DNA from 2 places in the Kitasatospora sp. NPDC058492 genome. Region 2 is predicted to be linked to the other one. Evidence: riboswitches for the same ligand, from Rfam matches in the RefSeq annotation. Region 2 holds a riboswitch; the other holds the start of a gene.
What was found. Region 2 has a riboswitch for thiamine pyrophosphate ahead of ACFWPI_RS35825 (purine-cytosine permease family protein). Riboswitches for the same ligand answer to the same signal wherever they lie in the genome.
Positions count from the first base shown of each region.

Region 1: it holds a riboswitch for thiamine pyrophosphate, as region 2 does, so the genes downstream of both, thiO (glycine oxidase ThiO) here and ACFWPI_RS35825 (purine-cytosine permease family protein) in region 2, are expected to answer to the same signal.

Region 1 covers NZ_JBHXMU010000029.1:89,957-100,119, reverse strand. The annotation lists gene metF (methylenetetrahydrofolate reductase [NAD(P)H]) at 64-984, opposite strand; gene ACFWPI_RS20550 (polyprenyl synthetase family protein) at 1,191-2,297, shown strand; gene thiE (thiamine phosphate synthase) at 2,354-3,004, opposite strand; gene ACFWPI_RS20540 (Rv2175c family DNA-binding protein) at 3,004-3,369, opposite strand; gene ACFWPI_RS20535 (NAD(P)/FAD-dependent oxidoreductase) at 3,412-4,620, opposite strand; TPP riboswitch at 4,705-4,817, shown strand; gene thiO (glycine oxidase ThiO) at 4,821-5,996, shown strand; gene thiS (sulfur carrier protein ThiS) at 5,993-6,262, shown strand; gene ACFWPI_RS20520 (thiazole synthase) at 6,264-7,061, shown strand; gene pknB (Stk1 family PASTA domain-containing Ser/Thr kinase) at 7,383-9,161, shown strand; gene ACFWPI_RS20510 (molybdopterin-dependent oxidoreductase) at 9,210-9,839, opposite strand; gene bfr (bacterioferritin) at 10,061-10,163, shown strand, end outside.
Region 2 covers NZ_JBHXMU010000086.1:4,255-14,417, forward strand. The annotation lists gene ACFWPI_RS35790 (DMT family transporter) at 1-715, shown strand, start outside; gene ACFWPI_RS35795 (pyridoxal 5'-phosphate synthase) at 768-1,553, opposite strand; gene ACFWPI_RS35800 (hypothetical protein) at 2,044-2,373, opposite strand; gene ACFWPI_RS35805 (FAD-binding oxidoreductase) at 2,798-4,162, opposite strand; gene ACFWPI_RS35810 (MerR family transcriptional regulator) at 4,275-5,102, opposite strand; tRNA gene ACFWPI_RS35815 (tRNA-Ser) at 5,221-5,308, opposite strand; gene ACFWPI_RS35820 (S1C family serine protease) at 5,372-7,195, opposite strand; TPP riboswitch at 7,511-7,658, shown strand; gene ACFWPI_RS35825 (purine-cytosine permease family protein) at 7,651-9,117, shown strand; gene ACFWPI_RS35830 (glycerophosphodiester phosphodiesterase family protein) at 9,197-10,021, shown strand.

The DNA.
Region 1 (10,163 bases), on a different contig from region 2:
AACGTCCGGGCCCGCGGGCCCCGGTCTGCCCGGAGCAGGGCCCCCGACGGCGCCGGACGGGACCTACGCGTGGCGCTGGTGCAGGCCGAGGTTCTGGTAGATCTCCAGCGTCGCCGTGGAGTGGTTGAGCGTGATGAAGTGCAGGCCCGGCGCGCCCTCGGCGAGGAGGCGTTCGGCCATCGCGGTGGCGTGTTCCATGCCGATCGCGCGCAGCGCCGCCGGGTCGTCGACGGCGGCCCGCAGCCGGGCCTCCAGGTCGGCGGGGAAGGCGGAGCCGCTCAGCTGGGGGAAGCGTTCCAGCTGCTTGGCGTTGGTGACCGGCATGATCTCCGGGATGATCGGCGTCTCGCAGCCGGCGGCGGTGACCCGGTCGCGCAGCCGCAGGTAGTCGTCGACCTCGAAGAACATCTGGGTGATCGCGTAGTCGGCGCCCGCCCGGACCTTGCCGACGAAGTGCCGGATGTCCTCGTCCCAGTCGGTGGAGCGCGGGTGCATGTTCGGCGAGGCGGCGACGCCGACGCAGAAGTCGCCGATGCCCTTGATCAGCTCGACCAGCTCGTACGCGTACGTGACGCCGTCGGGGTGCTTGACCCATTCGCCCATCGGGTCGCCGGGCGGGTCCCCCCGGACGGCGAGGACGTTGCGCACGCCCTGGTCGGCGTACTGGCCGATGATGTTGCGCAGCTCGGCGATCGAGTGGTCGACGGCGGTCAGGTGGGCGACCGGGGTCAGCGTGGTCTCGGTGGCGATCCGGCCGACGATGTTGACGGTGCGCTCGCGCGAGGAGCCGCCCGCGCCGTACGTCATGCAGACGAAGTTGGGGTCCAGCGGTTCGAGCCGGCGGATGGCGTCCCAGAGTCTCTGCTCGCCGACCTCGGTGCGCGGGGGCATGAACTCGAAGGAGAAGGACCGCTTTCCGGCTGCCAGGAGTTCGCGGACCGTCAGTGCGCGGTCCGGTCTGGTGGAAGCGATGCCGAGTGCCATGCTGGCAGGTTATCGGGCGTTCGAAGGGGCCGGACAACTCGGTACCACGGATTGAGACAAGCGGTGGACGATACTCCGTCCGTGGTCCGACGAATTCCGACCGGCGCTCGAAGCCCGCGCCCGCCGGCCCGCACGCCGGCTCGCACATCCGTTCCCAGTCGCCCCGCTACGCTTGCTGCACCCCAGCGAACCAGCGGAGCCTCATCGTGACCTCGTCCAGCAACCGGCCGGCCAACCCCATAGACGTGGAGGACGTCCGCGCGCGCGTCAACGCCGCCCTCGCCGCGTTCATGGACGGCCAGTCCGCCCTGTTGGACAAGATCTCCCCGCAGCTCGTGCCCGCCGCAGATGCCCTGCGCGACTTCCTGCTGGACGGCGGCAAGCGGCTGCGCCCGGCCTTCTGCTACTGGGGCTGGCGCGGCGCCGGCGGCCCGGCCGGCGGCGAGGGTATCGCGAACGCGGCGGCCGCGCTGGAACTGCTCCAGGCGAGCGCCCTGGTGCACGACGACCTGATGGACCGCAGCGACACCCGCCGCGGCCTGCCCTCGATCCACCGCCGCTTCGAGGCGCTGCACCGGGCGAACGGCTGGCGCGGCGACCGCGAGCAGTACGGCGCCTCGGCGGCGGTGCTGCTCGGGGACCTGCTGCTGATCTGGTGCGACGAGCTGTTCCTGCGCTCGGGCCTGGAGCCGGCCGCCGTGCTGGCCGCCAAGCCGGTGTTCGACCTGATGCGCACCGAGGTCATGGTCGGCCAGTACCTGGACGTCCTGGAGCCGGTGGCCGGCGACTCCGCCGACGAGGGCGCGCTCGACCGGGCGCAGACGGTGCTGCACTACAAGTCGGCGAAGTACACGATCGAGCGCCCCCTCCAGGTCGGCGCGCTGCTGGCCGGGGCCGGCCCGGAGCTGGTGGCGGCGCTGGGGGCGTTCGGGCTGCCGCTGGGCGAGGCCTTCCAGCTGCGGGACGACCTGCTCGGCGTCTTCGGCGATCCGGCGGTCACCGGCAAGCCGGCCGGGGACGACCTGCGCGAGGGCAAGCGCACCCTGCTGGTGGCGCACGCGATGCGGGGCCTGCCGGCCGCCGACGCCCGGCACCTGGACGAGCGGCTCGGCGCGCCGGACCTGCTGCCCGAGGAGGTCGCCGGGCTGCGCGACCTGGTGGCCCGCAGCGGCGCGCCCGAGCGGGTGGAGCGCCGGATCGACGAGCTGATGCGGCAGTCCCTGGCCGCGCTGGAGGCGGCGCCGCTGGCCGACGAGCAGGCCCGCACGGTGCTGCTGGCCCTGGCCGAGGCCGCCACCGTCCGCAAGTACTGAGATCCGCACGCAAGAGGATCCGCAGGTACGGAGAACGGTGGCGGCCCCCGGGGCCGTCAGGCCGAGCGCACCCGCCGGGCGAGCTCGGCGGCGGCGGCCTGCGGGTCGTCCGCGGCCGTGATGGCGCGGACCACGACGACCCGGCGGGCGCCGGCGGCCAGCACCTCGTCGAGGTTGCCGAGGTCGATGCCGCCGATGGCGAACCACGGCCGGTCGGTGCTCTGCTTCGCCGCGTACGAGACCAGGCCGAGGCCCGGCGCCGGGCGGCCCGGCTTGGTCGGGGTCGGCCAGACCGGGCCGGTGCAGAAGTAGTCCACGCCGGGCTCGGCGACCGCCGCGTCCACCTCGGACTCGGCGTGGCAGGACCGGCCGATCAGCACCTCGTCGCCGAGGATCGCCCGGGCGGCCGGCACCGGCAGGTCGTCCTGTCCGAGGTGCAGCACGTCCGGCCGGGCCGCGTGCGCGACGTCGGCGCGGTCGTTGACGGCCAGCAGCTTGCCGTGGCGGCGGCAGGCGTCCGCGAAGACCTCCAGGGCCTCCAGTTCCTGCTTGGCCTCCAGGCCCTTGTCCCGGAGCTGGACGATGTCCACCCCGCCCGCCAACGCCGCGTCCAGGAACTGGGCGAGGTCGCCCTGCTCCCGGCGGGCGTCGGTGCACAGGTACAGCCGGGCGTCGGCCAGCCGCCGGCGCGGCGTGTCCGCCGCCATCAGATCAGCATCGCCTGGGCGCGCCGCTTGACCTCGGTGCCGCGGTTCTCCTGCAGCGCCTGGATCGGGCTGCCGGGCAGCGACGGGTCCTCGGTGAAGAGCCACTCCAGGATCTCCACGTCGTTGTAACCGCAGTCGCGCAGCACGGTCAGGGTGCCGGACAGGTGCTTGACCAGCCCCTGGCCGTCGATGAACGCCGCAGGGACCTGCAGCGACTTGTTGGGGCCCCGCCGGACGGCGATCAGCCCGCCGGTGCGGACCAGGTCGCGCACCTCGGTGACGCGCACCCCCCACTGCTCCGAGATGTCGGGCAGGTACATCCACTCGGAAACCAGGGCTTCAATCTTGCTTTCAATCTCACTCACGCCACCAGACTGCCACCTCCACAGCCCCCCGCGCACCAGCCGCTACCCCGCGACCGCCGACTTCAGCGGCACCGAGGGGTCCGCCGCGCGGGCCCGGTCCAGCGCGGTGCCGCGCTCGATCAGCCGGCGGCCCTGGGTCAGATCGCGCGGCCGGTCGACGGCCAGCAGCGCGCTCGGCACCCCGTCGCGCAGCCAGAGCACCGTCCAGGAGGCGTCCTGCGGGCCGCCGCGCCACAGCAGTTCGTCGCCCTCGGCGTGCCGCCCGGCGTACTGGACCATCCGGCCGAACTGCTCCGACCAGAAGTACGGCACCGGGTCGTACGGCGGCGCGTCCGCGCCGAGGACGGCGGCCGCCGCGGCCTCGCCGGACTGCAACGCGTGGTCCCAGTGCTGGACGGCCAGCCGGGCGCCGGAGCGGGCGGACGGGTAGCTGACGCAGTCCCCGGCCGCGAAGACGCCGGGCAGACCGGTGCGCAGCCGCCCGTCCACCAGGACGGCGCCGGTGCCGTCCAGCTCGACGCCGGAACCGGCCAGCCAGCCCGTCGCGGGCCGGGCGCCGACGCCGACCACGACCTCGTCGGCGGGCAGGTGCGAGCCGTCCGCGAGCAGCACCGCGCCCTCCTCGACGGCAGCCACGCCGACCCCGCAGCGCAGGTCGACACCGGCCTCGGCGTACCAGGCGGCCATCGCCGAACCGACCTCGGCCGGCAGCGCGCCGGGGACGGGCGCCGGGCCCGCCTCGACCACCGTCACCTCGCAGCCGGCCGCGCGGGCGGCGGTGGACACCTCGGCGCCGATCCAGCCCGCGCCGACCAGCACCAGCCGCAGGCCGGGCCGCAGCAGGGCGCGCAGCGCCAGCGCGTCGTCCAGGGTGTGCAGCAGGTGCGCGCGCTCGGCGCCGGGCAGGGCGCGCGGGGTGGCGCCGGTGGCGATCACCAGGGCGTCGTACGGGAGGTCGCCGGCGTCGGTGTGCAGCACGCCGGGGGTGAGGCCGGTGGCGCGGCGGCCGGTGAGCAGCTCGATGCCCAGGTGCGGGTAGTCGATGTCCAGGGTGGTGGCGTCGGCCTTGCCGAGCAGCACGTCCTTGGAGAGCGGCGGCCGGTCGTACGGCGCGTGCGGCTCCTCCCCGACCAGCGTGATCCGCCCCCGCCAGCCGCCCTGCCGCAGCTTCAGGGCGCACTGCGCCCCGGCCAGCCCGGCCCCGACGACGACCACCTGATCCGTTGCGTTCAGCTCTGCCACGCCCGTCACTGTACTCAGCGCCCTGCCGGGGCCACCGGCCCGTCCACCCCGCGTACGGGCCTTCGGCCGGGCCCGCCCCCGGCGTTATGGTGGGGGCACCATCACGGGAGCCCGGCGTACCGGGCTGAGAGGCGGGCTGGCACGGCCCGCGACCGTCCGAACCTGATCCGGGTCATTCCGGCGAAGGGAGAAGAGCAGCCTTGTCACGCTTGCCCGAGGAAACCCACGCCGACGTGCTGGTGATCGGCGGGGGCATCATCGGCCTCGCCGTCGCCTGGCGCGCCGCGCAGCGCGGGTTGCGGAACATCGTCGTGGTCGACCCCTCCCCCGGCGGCGGGGCGGCCGGGGTCGCGGCCGGGATGCTCGCCCCGGTCACCGAGCTGCAGTACGGGGAGGAACCGCTGCTGCGCCTCGGCATGGCCTCCAACCAGCGGTACGGGGACTTCGCCGCCGAGCTCACCGAGGCGAGCGGCGGCCTGGACACCGGGTACCGCCGGTGCGGCACGATCGCCGTCGCGCTGGACTCCGACGACCGCGAGGAACTGCGCGAGCTGCACGCCTTCCACCAGCGACTCGGCCTGGACTCGTCCTGGCTGACCGGCCGGGAGGCCCGCAGGCTGGAGCCGATGCTCGCCCCCGGCGTGCGCGGCGGCCTGCACGTCGCGGACGACCACCAGGTGGATCCCCGCCGGCTGCTGACCGCCCTGGTGGCCGCCTGCGAGCTCGCCGGGGTCGTGGTCCACCGTGCCGAGGCCGTCGGGCTGCTGGTCGAGGGCGGCCGCGCGGTCGGCGCCCGGCTCGGCACCGGCGAGACCCGGAGGGCCGACCAGGTGGTGCTCGCGGCCGGCCCGCACAGCCACCGGCTGCCCGGACTGCCGGAGGGCGTGCTGCCGGCCGTCCGCCCGGTGAAGGGGCAGATCCTGCGGCTGCGGATCCCCGAGGCGTACCGGCCGTTCCTGTCCCGCAACGTCCGCGCGGTGGTGCGCGGACAGCACCTGTACCTGGTGCCCCGGGAGAACGGCGAGCTGGTGATCGGCGCGACCACCGAGGAGCAGGGCTACGACACCACCGTCACCGCCGGCGGGGTGTACGAACTGCTGCGCGACGCCCACGAGTTGGTGCCGGGCATCACCGAACTCCCGCTGCTGGAGACCTCGGCCGGGCTGCGGCCCGGCTCGCCGGACAACGCCCCGCTGCTGGGCCCGACCGCGCTGCCAGGGCTGGTCGCCGCCACCGGCCACTACCGCAACGGCGTGCTGCTCACCCCGGTGACCGCCGACCTGCTCGCCGAGTACCTGGCGACCGGCGAACTCCCCGAGCTCGCACAGCCGTTCACACCCACCCGGTTCTCCCCCGACCGCTCCACCACGAAGGCCTCCGCATGACCGAGATCGCACCACCCGAGACCACACCGGCCCAGACCACGCCGGCCCGGACCGCACCGGCCGAGATCGCGCTGACCGTCAACGGCGAGCCCCGCCGGGTGTCCACCACGACCACCCTCGCGGAGGTCGTGGCCACCCTCAGCGCCGCCCACAGCGGCGTCGCCGCCGCCCTCAACGAGGCCGTGGTGCCGCGCAGTTCGTGGCCGGCCACGGAACTGTCGGCGGGCGACCGGATCGAGATCCTCACCGCCGTCCAGGGAGGCTGACATGGCCGACGACCTGCTGACCATCGCCGGGGCGTCCTTCGGCTCCCGGCTGATCATGGGCACCGGCGGCGCACCCAGCCTGGAGATCCTCGAACGGGCACTGCTGGCCTCCGGCACCGAGCTGACCACCGTGGCGATGCGCCGGGTCGACGCCGGCACCCAGGGCTCCGTCCTGGACGTGCTGACCCGCAACGGCATCCGGGTGCTGCCCAACACGGCGGGCTGCTTCACCGCCGGGGAGGCCGTGCTGACCGCCCGGCTGGCCCGCGAGGCGCTCGGCACCGACTGGGTGAAGCTGGAGGTGATCGCCGACGAGCGGACCCTCCTGCCGGACCCGATCGAGCTGCTGGACGCCGCCGAGACCCTGGTCGACGACGGCTTCACGGTGCTGCCGTACACCAACGACGACCCGGTGCTGGCGCGCAAGCTGGAGGACGTCGGCTGCGCGGCGATCATGCCGCTGGGCTCGCCGATCGGCTCCGGCCTGGGCATCCGCAACCCGCACAACTTCCAGCTGATCGTGGAGGGCGCGGGCGTCCCGGTGATCCTGGACGCGGGCGCCGGCACCGCCTCGGACGTCGCGCTGGCGATGGAGCTGGGCTGCGCGGCGGTGATGCTCGCCTCCGCGGTGACCAGGGCGCAGGACCCGGTGCTGATGGCCGAGGCGATGCGGCACGCCGCCGAGGCGGGCCGGTTCGCCCACCGGGCCGGCCGCATCCCGCGCCGGTTCCACGCCGAGGCCTCCTCGGCGATGGCCGGCCGGGCGGAGCTGGACACCCGCGAGCACCCGGCGTTCTGACGCCCTGGCGCCCGGGCACCCGCCGCGTGTGCCGTGTCACAAACCGGGCACAGCCGGGCCCGGAGGCGATGTCCTCCGGGCCCCGCTGCCGCCGGAGCCCGAGGGCGTGCCTTCAAACCCCCGCCTGCGCGCCGACGCCGGGGCACGCACCTCGCCGCGTTGTCGTCGGTCGCCGATGGCCCCCAGCCTTCGGCCGGGAGGTGCCCCCACCGCATGGACTCCCTCCTCCGCCTTGCGATGCACGCACCCCAACGCCGCCACGCCCGCCCTCCGGGCGGACGACGGGGGTTTGAAGGCACGCCCTAGACTCTCCGGGTGGACATGGCACTGCACGACCCCTTGATCGGTACCCTGCTCGACGGCCGGTACCGGGTCGAGCAGCGCATCGCGACCGGCGGGATGTCCACCGTCTACAAGGGCACCGACACCCGGCTCGACCGGGTCGTCGCCCTCAAGGTGATGCACCCCGCGCTGGCCGGGGACGACGGCTTCACCGCCCGGTTCATCCGCGAGGCCAAGGCCGTCGCCCGGCTCTCCCACCCGAACGTGGTGAACGTCTTCGACCAGGGCGCGGACGGCGCGAACGTCTTCCTCGCCATGGAGTACGTGCCCGGCCGCACCCTGCGGGACCTGCTGCGCGACCGCGGCGCACTGTCCGTACGGGCCGCGCTGGACGTGCTGGAGCCGGTGCTGGCCGCCCTCGGCGCCGCCCACCGGGCCGGGCTGGTGCACCGGGACGTCAAGCCCGAGAACGTGCTGATCACCGAGGACGGGCTGGTCAAGGTCGCCGACTTCGGCCTGGTCCGGGTCCTCGGCACCGCCGACGGCGCGCCCACCTCGACCAGCACCGCGACCGGCGGCACGGTCCTCGGCACCGTCTCCTACCTGGCCCCCGAGCAGATCCTCCCGGACGCCCCCACCGACCAGCGGGTCGACGTCTACGCGGCCGGCATCCTGCTCTACGAGATGCTCACCGGCCGCCGCCCGCACACCGGCGACAACCCCGTCCAGGTCATGTACAAGCACCTGCACGAGGACGTCCCCGCCCCCTCGCTGATCGCCCCGGCCGTCGGCCCCGGGCTGGACGCCATAGTGGCCGGCGCCTGCGCCCGGACGGCCGAGGCCCGCCCGTACGACGCGGTCGAACTGCTCGCCGCCCTCCAGCGGCTCCGCCGCACGCTCACCCCCGCCGAGCTGGACGCCGAGCCGCCGGCCTCCACCCGGCCCAGCCCGCGCTACCCGACCAGCGAGCCGACCTCGGTGATCCAGCCGCCGACGGGGCCCGTCGACGCCGCGGCACCGGAGCCCACCAGCGTGCTGGACGTGCCGGCGGAGCTGCTGGACCAGCTGCTGGTCGAGCCGCGCCCGTACGACGAGCCGACCCCGGTGCGCGGGCGCCGGCCCGGCCTGCTGCGCCGCCTCCCCCGCAAGCCGCTGATCTGGGCGGCCGCGCTGACCGCCCTGGTGCTGGCGGTCGGCGGCGCGACGTACGGGCTGTCCGAGGGGCTGTACGGGCCGGTGCCCGGCGTGCTCGGCAAGGACCGGGCCGAGGCCCAGCGGATCCTGGACAAGGACGGCATGCACGGCCGCTTCGTCGAGGCGTTCAGCGAGAGCGTCCCGGCCGGGCAGGTGATCGCCACCGACCCCGGGGTGGGTGCGCGGACCCGCAAGAGCGACACCGTGACGGTCACCGTCTCCAGGGGCCCCAAGCGGATCGCGGTGCCGGACCTGACCGGGAAGACCGCCGACCAGGCCGCCGACGCGCTGACCGCGGCCCAGCTGACCAGGGGCGGCGTGACCGGGACGTACGACGACACCGTGCCGGAGGGCGTGGTGATCAGCAGCTCGCCGGCGGCCGGGCAGCTGCTCCAGGAGAACACCGCGGTCTCGCTGGTGGTCAGCAAGGGCATGGTGCCCGTCCCGGACGTCACCGGGATGAGCAAGGACGACGCGGCGAAGGCGCTCCAGGCGGCCGGCTTCACGATGCAGACCAGCGGGGTCAACCTGTTCGGCACGGGCAAGGTGTCCGGCCAGTCCCCGGCGGCCGGCGAGCGGCGCCCACAGCACACCGCGGTGACGGTCAACTTCCCCTTCTTCTAAGGGGATTCCTCCGACTCTAAGGGGATTCCTCCGAACGTCGGTCCGCCCTCAGCGCAGCGGGCCGTCGCCCGGCTCCTCCTGGTGGGAGTAGCGCTGCTCGCGCCACGGGTCGGCGAGGTTGTGGTAGCCGCGCTCCTCCCAGAAGCCCCGGCGGTCGGCCCGCATGTACTCCACCGCGCGGACCCACTTGGGGCCCTTCCAGGCGTACAGCCCGGGGACGATCAGCCGGACGGGGAAGCCGTGCTCGGCGGTCAGCGGCTCGCCGTTGCGGTGGGTGGCGAAGATCGTCCGCGGGTCGGCGAAGTCGGCCAGCCGCAGGTTGGCGCTGTAGCCGTACTCGGCCCAGACCATCACGTGGGTGACGCCGGGCGCGGGGGGCTCCAGGTCGAGGAGGGCGGCGGCCGGCACGCCCGACCACTCGTTGCCGAGCAGCGTGAACTTGGTGACGCAGTGCAGGTCGGCGACGACGGTGGTGCGCGGCAGGGCGTGGAAGGCCTCGAAGTCCCAGCTGTGCTTCTCCGCCGAGGCGGTCGCGCCGAACACCTGGAGGTCCCAGGTCAGCGGCTTGAAGCGGGGTACGGGCCCGTAGTGCAGGGCGGGCCAGCCGCGCTGCACGCGCTGCCCCGGGGGGAGCCTCGGGTCAGACGGCGGAAGCGGTTCTTGTTCGGACTGACCCATGACTCCATGGTGACAGACGGCGGTCGACGCGCCGTGCGCGCCCCTTCGCGCGGCCACGCGCCCCATCCCCAAGAACCGGTGGTCGAGCCCGTATCAGCTCAAATCGGATATTCCGAAACATGTCCTAGTGAGTGTGAACTTACTGGAATTTCCTCCCATTTCGATGCCAGGATGCGCAGCGCAGGAGTCACAACAGGCCGTAGCGCAGGGAGGCACCAGCCATGCAGGGCGACCCAGAGGTCATCGAGTTCCTCAACGAGCAGCTCACCGCGGAGCTCACCGCGATCAACCAGTACTTCCTGCACGCCAAGATGCAGGAGAACT
Region 2 (10,163 bases):
CGCCGTCACCCGGCCCCGGTTGCGCGACAAGCGCCCGCGCGACCTCGCCGCGGCGGCCCTGCTGGGCGTGGCCTCGGCCGGGATGACCTTCCTGTTCGCCGGGGCGATCGACCGGCTGCCGATGGGCACCGCCGCGACCATCGAGTTCCTCGGCCCGCTCGCGGTCGCCCTGGTCTTCGCCCGGCGCGCCAGCCACCTGCTCTGGGCGCTGCTCGCCGCCGGCGGCGTCGTCCTGCTGACCCTGCTCGGCGAGGGCGGCGACGGGGGCGGGCTCGACCCGGTCGGCCTGCTCTACGCCTTCGGGGCCGCCGCCTGCTACGCCGCGTACATCCTGTTCACCGACAAGGTCGGCGCCGCCTTCCAGGGCTTCCAGGGCCTGGCGGTGTCGATGACGGTCGGCGCGCTCGCCCTGGCGCCGTTCGGGCTCGGCCAGGCCTGGGACGGGCTGACCGCGCCCGGCGCCTCGCCGCTGGGACTGCTGGCCGCGGTGGCCGGGGTGTCGCTGCTGCTGCCGGTGATCCCGTACGCACTGGAGATGACCGCGCTGCGGCGGATGCCGCAGCGGGTGTTCAGCGTGCTGGTCAGTCTGGAGCCGGCGGTCAGCGCGCTGGTCGGCCTGGTGGTGCTCGGCCAGCTGCTGGGCGTGCCGCAGCTGGCCGGGATCGGCTGTGTGGTGGCGGCCAGCGTGGGAGCCACGCTGACCGGGCGGCGGTAGGGCCGCACGACGACGGGGCCCGGCCAGGCCGGGCCCTTGGGCCGTCAGACCGCTACGGCCACAGCAGGGTGCGCGACCACTCCGGGGTCCGGACCGGGCCGGTGCGGGTGTAGCGCAGCCGGACGTGCCGGCGCTGCGCGTCGCCCTGCCAGTACTCCACCTCGTGCGCCCACAGGGTGTAGACCGCGTGCCCGGCCGCGACCGCGTCCGGAGTGGCCTCCAGCCGGCGGCGGGCGACGGCGACGGCCTCGTCGTACTCGGCGAGCGAGGCCATCGGCTCGCTCTGCCGCCCGACCAGCGCGCCGACCCGGGCATCCGGGGAGCGGGTGGCGAACTCGGCGGCGGCGACCAGGTCGGCGGCCCGCTCGACGGTGCCGCGGACCCGCACCTGGCGGCCCAGCTGGGGCCAGTAGACGGTCAGCGCGGCGGCCGGGTGGTCGGCCAGCTGGCGGCCCTTGGGGCTGTCGGCGGCGGCGGAGAAGACCCAGCCGGTGCCGGACGCGTCGACGTCGCGCAGCACCAGCACCCGGGCGTCCGGCAGGCCGTCCGCGTCGACCGTGGAGAGGGTGACCACCTGCGGGTCCGGCACGCCGGCGGCCAGCGCGGTGGCGAGCCAGTCCACGAACAGCGGGCCGGGCTCGGCGGGCGCGGCCTCGGCGTCGAAGGTCGGCAGCGGGCGGGCCATCGGCGGGCGGCCGAGCAGCAGCTCGGGCACGGACTTCGGCTCGGGCCGGTGCTCGGCCGGCTCCCGGCGGGCGTCCGGCCCGGGTCGCGGATCCGGCTCCGGTGCAGGCCAGGCCTCGCCCGGGCCGGTCAGGCCCTCCTCCTCCGCCGCCATCGCGCGCCCTCTCTTCCGGTTGCCGCGGTCGCCGCCCCGGCCGGGCCGTGGTTCCCGGGCCCGGGCACGTGGTGCGCTGTCGGAGCGCAACCGTACCGCCGAGCACCGACGGCTCCGGGCGCGGGCCCTCGCTGGACGCGTTCGGGGCGTCCGGGCGGGCCTCGGCGGGCGGTCCCGAGCGGTGCCGGCGGTGTCGGGCAGCCGGCGATGTCGGCGGTGCCGGACAGCTGGCGGCGCCTGGCAGCCGGCGACGAGCGGGCCCGTGCGGTTCGCGCCCGGCTCCGGACGCACTCGTGGGCGGTGCCGATGGCGGCACCGCCCACGAGGCCGGCTTCACGGCGACCCTTTCCGCTGGCCGGTCATGCGCTGTTCTGATCCGCGCCCGGGCGGGAATTCCGCCCGGAGACTGGTTCGAGCCCCTCCGCGAGCGCTCAGCTCACCCGCGGCCGCCCACCTCCGGCGCCCCCGCCGTCGGTGGTGCCCGATCGGATCAGTGGAAGATCGGGGCGAACACGACGTTGATGTTCTTGTTGGACTGCCCGGCCAGGATGGTGCCCGCGTTGTCCTTCACCGCGAGGGTGTTGTTCTGGTTCGAGGCGCCGGCGCCGGTGGCGGTCTGCTGGGTGGAGATGTAGTTGCCGTCGACCCCGCCGAAGACGTTGCCCGTGCCGACGTTGGACACCACGCCGGCGTTGGAACCGGCGGCGGCGCCCGCACCGTTGTCGGCGGCCGCAGCGCCGGCGCCGGCCAGCAGCAGGCCGGCCGCGAGCGGGGCGGCGAGCAGGAGTCCGGCCACCCGGCGGGTGTGGATGCGAGCCATGAGAGCCTCCAAGAAGCTGTAAATCGTGCAATTGTCGAGCAAGGGGTGCGGGAGTTCGCCGGCCAGACGAACACCTGCTGGCTGCGACGCCGAGAGACAGACTTCCGCAACAAATCGACAAAGCACTAGTCGGCGGGGCAGTTTTCGCCCGTTAGCGTGATATCCACCCGGGCTGCGCATAACGGACCGAAAATCGGACAGTGCGCCGACATACCTCTCTGAGCTGGCACTTTGCCCGAACGGCGACCTCTCGGAGGACCCCCCAGGCAGGGCGCTTCGCCATCACGCGAACCACCAGGCGCACCACCCCGGCGCAGGAAAATCAGGAAACGCGCCCCCAAAAAGTTCGACTACCCTCCCATGTCGACTTTTCTAGCCATTCCCAGACCATCGGAAAGTCGTACTGGAATAGGGGGGAATACCATCAGACCATCTTGCCCGGGTTCATGATTCCCAGCGGATCGAAGACCGCCTTCAGCTGTCGCTGGAGGTCCAGCGCGACCGGCCCCAGCTCGCGCGCCAGCCAGTCCCGCTTGAGCAGCCCCACCCCGTGCTCCCCGGTGATCGTGCCGCCCAGCTCCAGCCCCAGCGCCATGATCTCGTCGAAGGAGCGCTGCGCCCGCGCAGCCTGCTCCTCGTCCGAGCCGTCGAAGATCACGATCGGGTGGGTGTTGCCGTCCCCGGCATGGCTGACCACCCCGATGGTCAGCGCGTGCCGCTCGGCGATCGCCGCCACACCGTTCAGCATCTCGGCCAGCCGGGAGCGCGGCACCGCCACGTCGTCGATCATCGTGGTGCCCAACCGGTCCAGCGCGGGCAGCGCCAGTCGCCGGGCCTCCAGCAGCAGCTGCGATTCCGCCTCGTCCTCGGCCGGCACCACCTCGGTCGCCCCGGCCTCCCGGCAGAGCTCCGCCACCCGCACCAGCCCGGCCTCCCGGTCCGGCCCGTCGAAGGCCACCAGCAGCAGCGCCCGGGTCGTCTCCGGCAGCCCCATCCGCCCCAGGTCGTTGACCGCCCGCACGCTGACCGCGTCCATCAGCTCCATCAGCGACGGGGTCAGGCCGCGCGCCATCACCTCGCAGACGGCCGCGCCCGCCGCGTCCGCGCTCGGGAACTCCGCCGCCAGCGCCAGCTGCGGCGCCGGCGCGGGCCGCAGCGCGAGCACCGCCCGGACCACCACGCCCAGCGTGCCCTCCGAGCCGACCAGCAGCCGGGTCAGGTCGTACCCGGCCACGCCCTTGGCCGTCCGGCGCCCGGTGGACAGCAGCCGCCCGTCCGCCAGCACCACGTCCAGGCCGAGCACGTACTCGCTGGTGACGCCGTACTTCACGCAGCAGAGCCCGCCCGCGCCGGTGCCGATGTTGCCGCCGATCGTGCAGGACTCCCAGCTGGACGGGTCCGGCGGGTACGAAAGCCCCAACTCCTCGGCTGCTCGCGACAGTTCGGCGTTCACCACGCCGGGTTCGACCACCGCGATCCGGTTCACCGGGTCGAGCTCCAGGATCCGGTTCAACTTCACCATCGACAGCACGATGCAGCCGTCCACGGCGTTCGCCGCCCCCGACAGCCCGGTCCGCGCCCCCTGCGGCACCACCGGCACCCGCAGCGCGGTGGCGGTGCGCAGCACGTGCTGCACCTGCTCGACCGTCTCCGGGAACACCACCACGGCGGGCGCACCGGCGGCGCAGAAGCCGGCCATGTCATGGCGGTAGGCGGCGGTCACGTCCGGATCCACCACCACGGCCCCGGCCGGAAGGCCCTGCGCCAGTCGGTCCGTCAGGTCACCCATCGCCGCCTCCACTCGCCGCCCGCCGCCTCCACCGCACTCTGCCCGCCCGCCGAAGGCCCGGCAAGTGGGCCCCGGCGGGATCTGCGGGGCACGGGCCTCGGCCGGGCAGGGCCTACCGGCGGACCACCGGCTCCTGGAACTCCGTGACCCACCGCGCCGGGTCGTCCGGGCACTCCAGGTAGAGCTCCCGGGCGTAGCCGGCCGAGCGGTAGCCGTTCGCGTCGATGAAACGGGCCAGCTCCTGGAAGCTCCCCATCGCCTCGTCCATCGAGCCGCGGTGCACGACCGTCGCCGCCTCCTCGATCGGCGGCAGGTCGAGCACCGCGAAGCCGTACCGGCCCGGCTCCACCGCCGGCCCGACCGGGACGGCCACCCGGATCAGCACCGTGCCCTCGCCCTCCGGCACGTCCTCGTACCGGGCGACGGACGGGCCCGCCCCGGCGATCCCGGCCTCGGCCAGCCGCCGGCACAGCTCCGCGAACAGCGGGCCGATCACCGGCCCGATGTCCTCCGGCTCGTAACTCGCGGCCACCGCGGTCAGTTCGGCCACCCGGACGGACGGCACCCGCTTCAGCACGACGTCGTGTGCGGACATGCTCCCCTCGCTCTCGATCGTCCGGAGCCTCGCCTCCACCCTGGTCAGCCGCTGCTCGTCCGCGGCGATCGCCTCGGCGAGTTGGGCCCGGCGCAGCCGCAGCATCCCGCGCAGTTCGGCCGCGTCCACCTGCTCGTCCAGGACGGCCCGCACCTGCTGCAGCGTGAAGCCGAGCTCCTTGAGCGCGATCACCCGGTTGAGCCGGGCGAGTTGGGATGCCTCGTAGGACCGGTACCCGCTGACCGGGTCCACCCTGGCGGGCCGCAGCAGCCCGATCGCGTCGTAGTGGCGCAGCATCCGCACCGACACCCGGCCGTGGCTGGCGAAGTCTCCGATGTTCAACATGGTGCCCCCACTCCACCCCCTGCCACCGTGTCAGGGTCAACCCCCGCCGGCCGCAAACGCGAAAGGCGGGTGCCGAGTGATCTCGGCACCCGCCCTGAGCAGGTGGTTCTCCAACCAGCGGAGAGCGTGGGATTCGAACCCACGGTACGGGGTCACCGCACGACAGTTTTCAAGACTGTTCCCTTAGGCCGCTCGGGCAGCTCTCCAGGCGGAGGTCAGCCTAACGGGTCCGGCGGGGTTCGGTGCACACCGTTTCGTGCGGGTGGGGGTCAGCTGTCGCCGTCCCGCTGGCCGAGGGTGACCTTGGTGTTGAACTGCTGGCCGTTGCGGGTGTACTCGACGTCGACGGTCTCGCCGGGCTTGTGCGTCCAGATCCGGCTGACCAGGGCGGGGCCGTTGTCGATCGGGACTCCGCCGAGCTTGGTGATGACGTCGCCCGGCTTGAGACCGGCCTTGTCGGCGGCGCCTCCGGGGGTGACGGCCGGCTGGCCCTGGATGTCGCGGGTCTGGATCTGCGCGCCGTCGCCCTTGTAGTCGTCGTTGCGCAGCACGTCGAGCTTGGCGTAGACCGGCTTGCCGGTCTTGATCAGGGTGTCGGCGACCCACTTGGCCTGGTTGATCGGAATGGCGAAGCCGAGGCCGATGCTGCCGGCCCGGCCGTTGGCGGAGGCGTTGGACTGGATCGCCGAGTTGATGCCGATCACCGAGCCGCTGGAGTCGAGCAGCGGGCCGCCGGAGTTGCCGGGGTTGATCGAGGCGTCGGTCTGCAGGGCGTTCATGTAGGAGGACTGGCCGCCGGTCTCGTCGCCGGAGGCGACCGGGCGGTCCTTGGCGCTGACGATGCCGCTGGTGACGGTGGACTCCAGGCCGTACGGCGCACCGATCGCGACGGTGGCGTCACCGACGTTGACCTTGTCGGAGTCGGCCAGCGGAAGCGGGGCCAGCTTGCTCTTCGGCGGGTTGTCGATCTTGACCACGGCGACGTCGTAGCCCTCGGCGTGGCCCAGCACGGACGCGTTGTAGGACGTGCCGTCGGCGAACTTGACGGTCAGTTTGCCGCCGTTGAGGGTCGGCGCGACCACGTGGTTGTTGGTGAGGATGTGGCCCTCGGTGTCGAAGACGAAGCCGGTGCCGGTGCCCGACTCGCCGTTGCCCTGCGCCTTGATGGTGACGACGCTGGGCAGCGCCTTCTGCGCGATGCCGGCGATCGAGCCGGGGGCGGGCTCGTTCTTCTGGGTGTTGCTGGCCTGGACGGTGGTGCTGCGGTGGTCGTCGGCGCTGTTGGTGCGGTCGTTGCGGTCCGCGACGGTCACGCCGAGCGCCCCGCCGGCCACGCCGGCGACCAGCGCGACGGCTGCGATCAGGGCGACCAGGCCGCCGCGCTTCTTGCGCGGGCCGCCGGGGCCGCCGGGGTAGTCGGCCGGGTAGCCGAGCGGTCCGGCCGGGCCGCCCGGGTAGCCCGCGCCGCCGCCGGCGTCGTGGGCGGCGCCCCAGCCGCCGAGCGGCTGGCCGGCGCCGAACGGGTGGTGGCCGGGCGCGGGGTGCGCGGCGGGCGCGCCGGGTGCGGCCGGGGTGCCGTACGGGTCGTGCGGGCCGGCGGCGGGGACGCCGTGGGCCGGGGTGGCGTACGGGTTGGCACCCGGCGGCAGGGCCGGGCTCTCGGCGACGGGTGCGACAGGTGCGACGGGTACCGCCGGCGCGGCCGGGACCGGCGGGGCGGGCGGCAGGACGGGCGGCGGCGCGTCGATGTAGCCGGTGGCGGCGTCGACCGGGGCGGTCGGCGCGTCGGCGACCGGCGCGGCCGGGGCCTGCGGGGCCGCCTCCGGCGCGGGGACCTTGGTGAAGGCCACGGTGGGCTGGTACCCGCCCTCGGCCGGAACACCATCGGTCGGCGCGCCTTCGGTCGGCGCGGCCTCAGCCGGTGCGGCCTCGGCGGCCGGCGCGGCCGCGGGCTCGGGGACCCGGCCGAAGGCCAGTGTCGGCTGGTGCCCGCCCGAGGCGTGGCCGTCGGAAGCGGGAACAGCCGCCGCCTGGCCGCCCGAGGGCTGCTCCCCCTGCGGCCCGGTGGGCCCAACCTCGCGCTCGGTGCTCACGAACGACCTCCATAGCTGACAGAACCAAGGACCATAGTTTTTCGTACTGCCGATTCGATTGCCGTAAGGACCCCTCTGAATAACTCATAAGAATCCTTAGCCGCCGCCGACAGCCGGGCCGCCGACCAGGCTGTCCTGCGCCGACGACCGAGCCGATCACCAAGCCGACGACCGAGCCGACGAGCAACTCGACGGCCGAACCGGCGACCAGGCCGACGACCGGAGGCTCCCCCACCTCCGCCGGACGTCCCGCGATGCGGGCCGCACACCCCGTGGCCTTGGCGTTCACCCCCGGGCCGGTTAGCCTGTCGCTCACAACTGACACGCGGGAGCTTGGACCGACCAGGCTGAGAGTGCGCTGGTCGACCGTACGCCACGGGATCGTGGGCGGACCGTCGAGGGGGCGCAGACCGCCGGAACCTGTCCGGGTAATGCCGGCGTAGGGAGTATCGGCCATGTCGCCTGCTTCGCCATCCTCTTCTTCGGGCGCGCCCGCGTCCAAGGGTTTCCCCGAACCGTCCCCGACCGCTCACGACGGTGACAGCGGTGACAGCGGTCGCCCGGGCCCCACCGACACGGCGACCGCCGTCCTGGACCGCCCGGAGCGTGCCGAGGCACCGCTCGTACTGGACACCGAGCCGCCGCGCACGCTGCGCTTCCGGGACCACTTCGCGCTCTGGATGAACCTGGGCGTCAGCCTGATCGGCTTCTCCACCGCCGCGACCGTGCTCGGCGCCAAGGGCAGCGAGCTGTCGCTGGCCGCCGCGGTGACCGCGATCGTGGCCGGCACCGTGGTCGGCACCGCGATGCTCGGCGTGGCCGCGCTGATCGGGGCCCGTACCGGTGCGCCCGCGATGGCGAACCTGCGCGGGCTGTTCGGCACCCGGCTGTCGTACGTCCCGACGGTGCTGAACATCGTCCAGTGCGTCGGCTGGGGCGTGTTCGAGCTGCTCACGATCGCGGTGGGCGCGCAGACCGTCGCCCACACCGACGGCTACCGCTGGCTGTTCGTGCTCCTGGCGGGCGCGCTGACCACCGCGCTGACCATCTGGCCGCTGGGCTCGATCGCGGTGCTGCGCCGCTTCGTGGCCGGTGCGGTCGCCGTCGCGATGGTGTACTTCACCGTCCAGTTGGGCCGCCAGGGGGTGCCCGACCCGGGCGCCGGCAACTGGCACGGCTTCCTGGGCGCCACCGACGCGATGATCGCGGTGTCGATCTCCTTCGTCCCGCTGGCCGCCGACTACACCCGGCACTCGCGCACCGCGCGCTCGGCGTTCTGGGGCAGCTTCTCCGGCTACACGATCGCCCAGGTCTGGTGCTACGTGCTCGGCCTGATGGCCCTGCTGCAGTCCGACGGCGACCCGAACAGGATCTTCGACTCCTTCCTCGGCGTCTGGGCCGGCTGGCTGTTCCTGCTGGTGCTGGTGCTGCGCGAGACGGACCAGTCCTTCGCCAACGTGTACTCGACCGCGATGTCGGTGCAGAACCTGCTGCCGAAGGTGGACCGCCGGGTGCTGACCGGCGGGATCGGCCTGCTGATCACCGTGCTGGCCCTGCAGATCGACAAGTTCACCGACACCTACACCAACTTCCTCGGCCTGATCGGCTCGGTCTTCGTGCCGCTGCTGGCGGTGCTGGCGGTGGACTACTTCTTCGGCGCCGGCCGGTACGGCTGGAACCTCTCCGCCGACGCGCCCTCGCGCCGCCTGATGCTGCTGCCGTGGGTGCTGGGCTTCGCGGTCTACCAGTTCATCGCGCCGACCGCGGTGGCCGGCTGGTGGACGGACTTCTGGACCTCCGCCCAGGACGCCCTGGACTTCACCCCGCAGGAGTGGACGTCGGCCTCGCTGTTCGCCTTCCTGGTGCCGGCCCTGGTCACCTGGGCGCTCACCCCGCTGACCCGCAGGGCGGCGCGGAGCTGACCGACCGGCACCGAAGACGGCCCCGCGGATTGGGGCCGTCTTCGCCTGCGCGTCACTTCCGCCGCCTATCGTGGGGCCCGTGACCAGCACAGACCCGTCCTCGACGGCGGCGCGCACCACGCCGCCCGTCCAGGTGATCGCCCACCGCGGTTCCTCGCACGCCCTGCCCGAGCACACCCTGGCGGCGTACCGGCGCGCGCTCGACGAGGGCGCGGACGCGGTCGAGTGCGACGTCCGGCTGACCGCCGACGGCGAGCTGGTCTGCGTGCACGACCGCCGGATCGGCCGGGTCTCCAACGGCCAGGGCACCGTCTCGGCGATGACGCTGGCCGAGCTGGAGGCGTACGACTTCGGCGCCTGGAAGACCGGCCGCCCCAGCACCGACCCCGAACTGCGCGGCGTGCTGCGGCTGGAGCGGCTGCTGGAGCTGGTGGTGGACTGCGGCCGCCCGGTGGACCTGGCGATCGAGACCAAGCACCCGGTGCGCTACCGCGGCCGGGTGGAGGCCGAGCTGCTGCGGACGCTCGAACGCTTCAAGATCGGCGCGAGCCGGGAGGGCGAGCGCCCAGCGGCCCGGATCATGAGCTTCTCCTCGGTGGGGCTGGACCGGGTGGCGGCCTCGGCGCCGGAGTACCGGCGGGTGTTCCTGTTCGAACGGACCCTGCCGCTGCTCGGCCGGCTGCGCCCGGGCTCCCCGCTGCCGGGCGGGGCGCGGATCGCCGGGCCGGGCATCGACCTGGTGCGGGCCCGCCCGCAGCTGGTGACGCGGCTGCGCGAGCTGGGGCACGAGGTGCACGTGTGGACCGTGGACGAACCGGCCGACGTGGAACTGTGCCTGGAGCTCGGGGTGTCCGCGATCATCACCAACCGGCCCGCCGAGGTCCTGGCGCAGCTCGGGCGGTGATCCGCCGTCGGGCGGCGGGCCGCCCGCAAATCCACCCGCAAAGCCCGGACACAACCTGATCGTTCTGGTCGGCAGTCAAACCTTCCGGGCCCGTTATTGCCGGAATTCATGCACCGGGGCGACGCAGGGTGAGCACGGAATG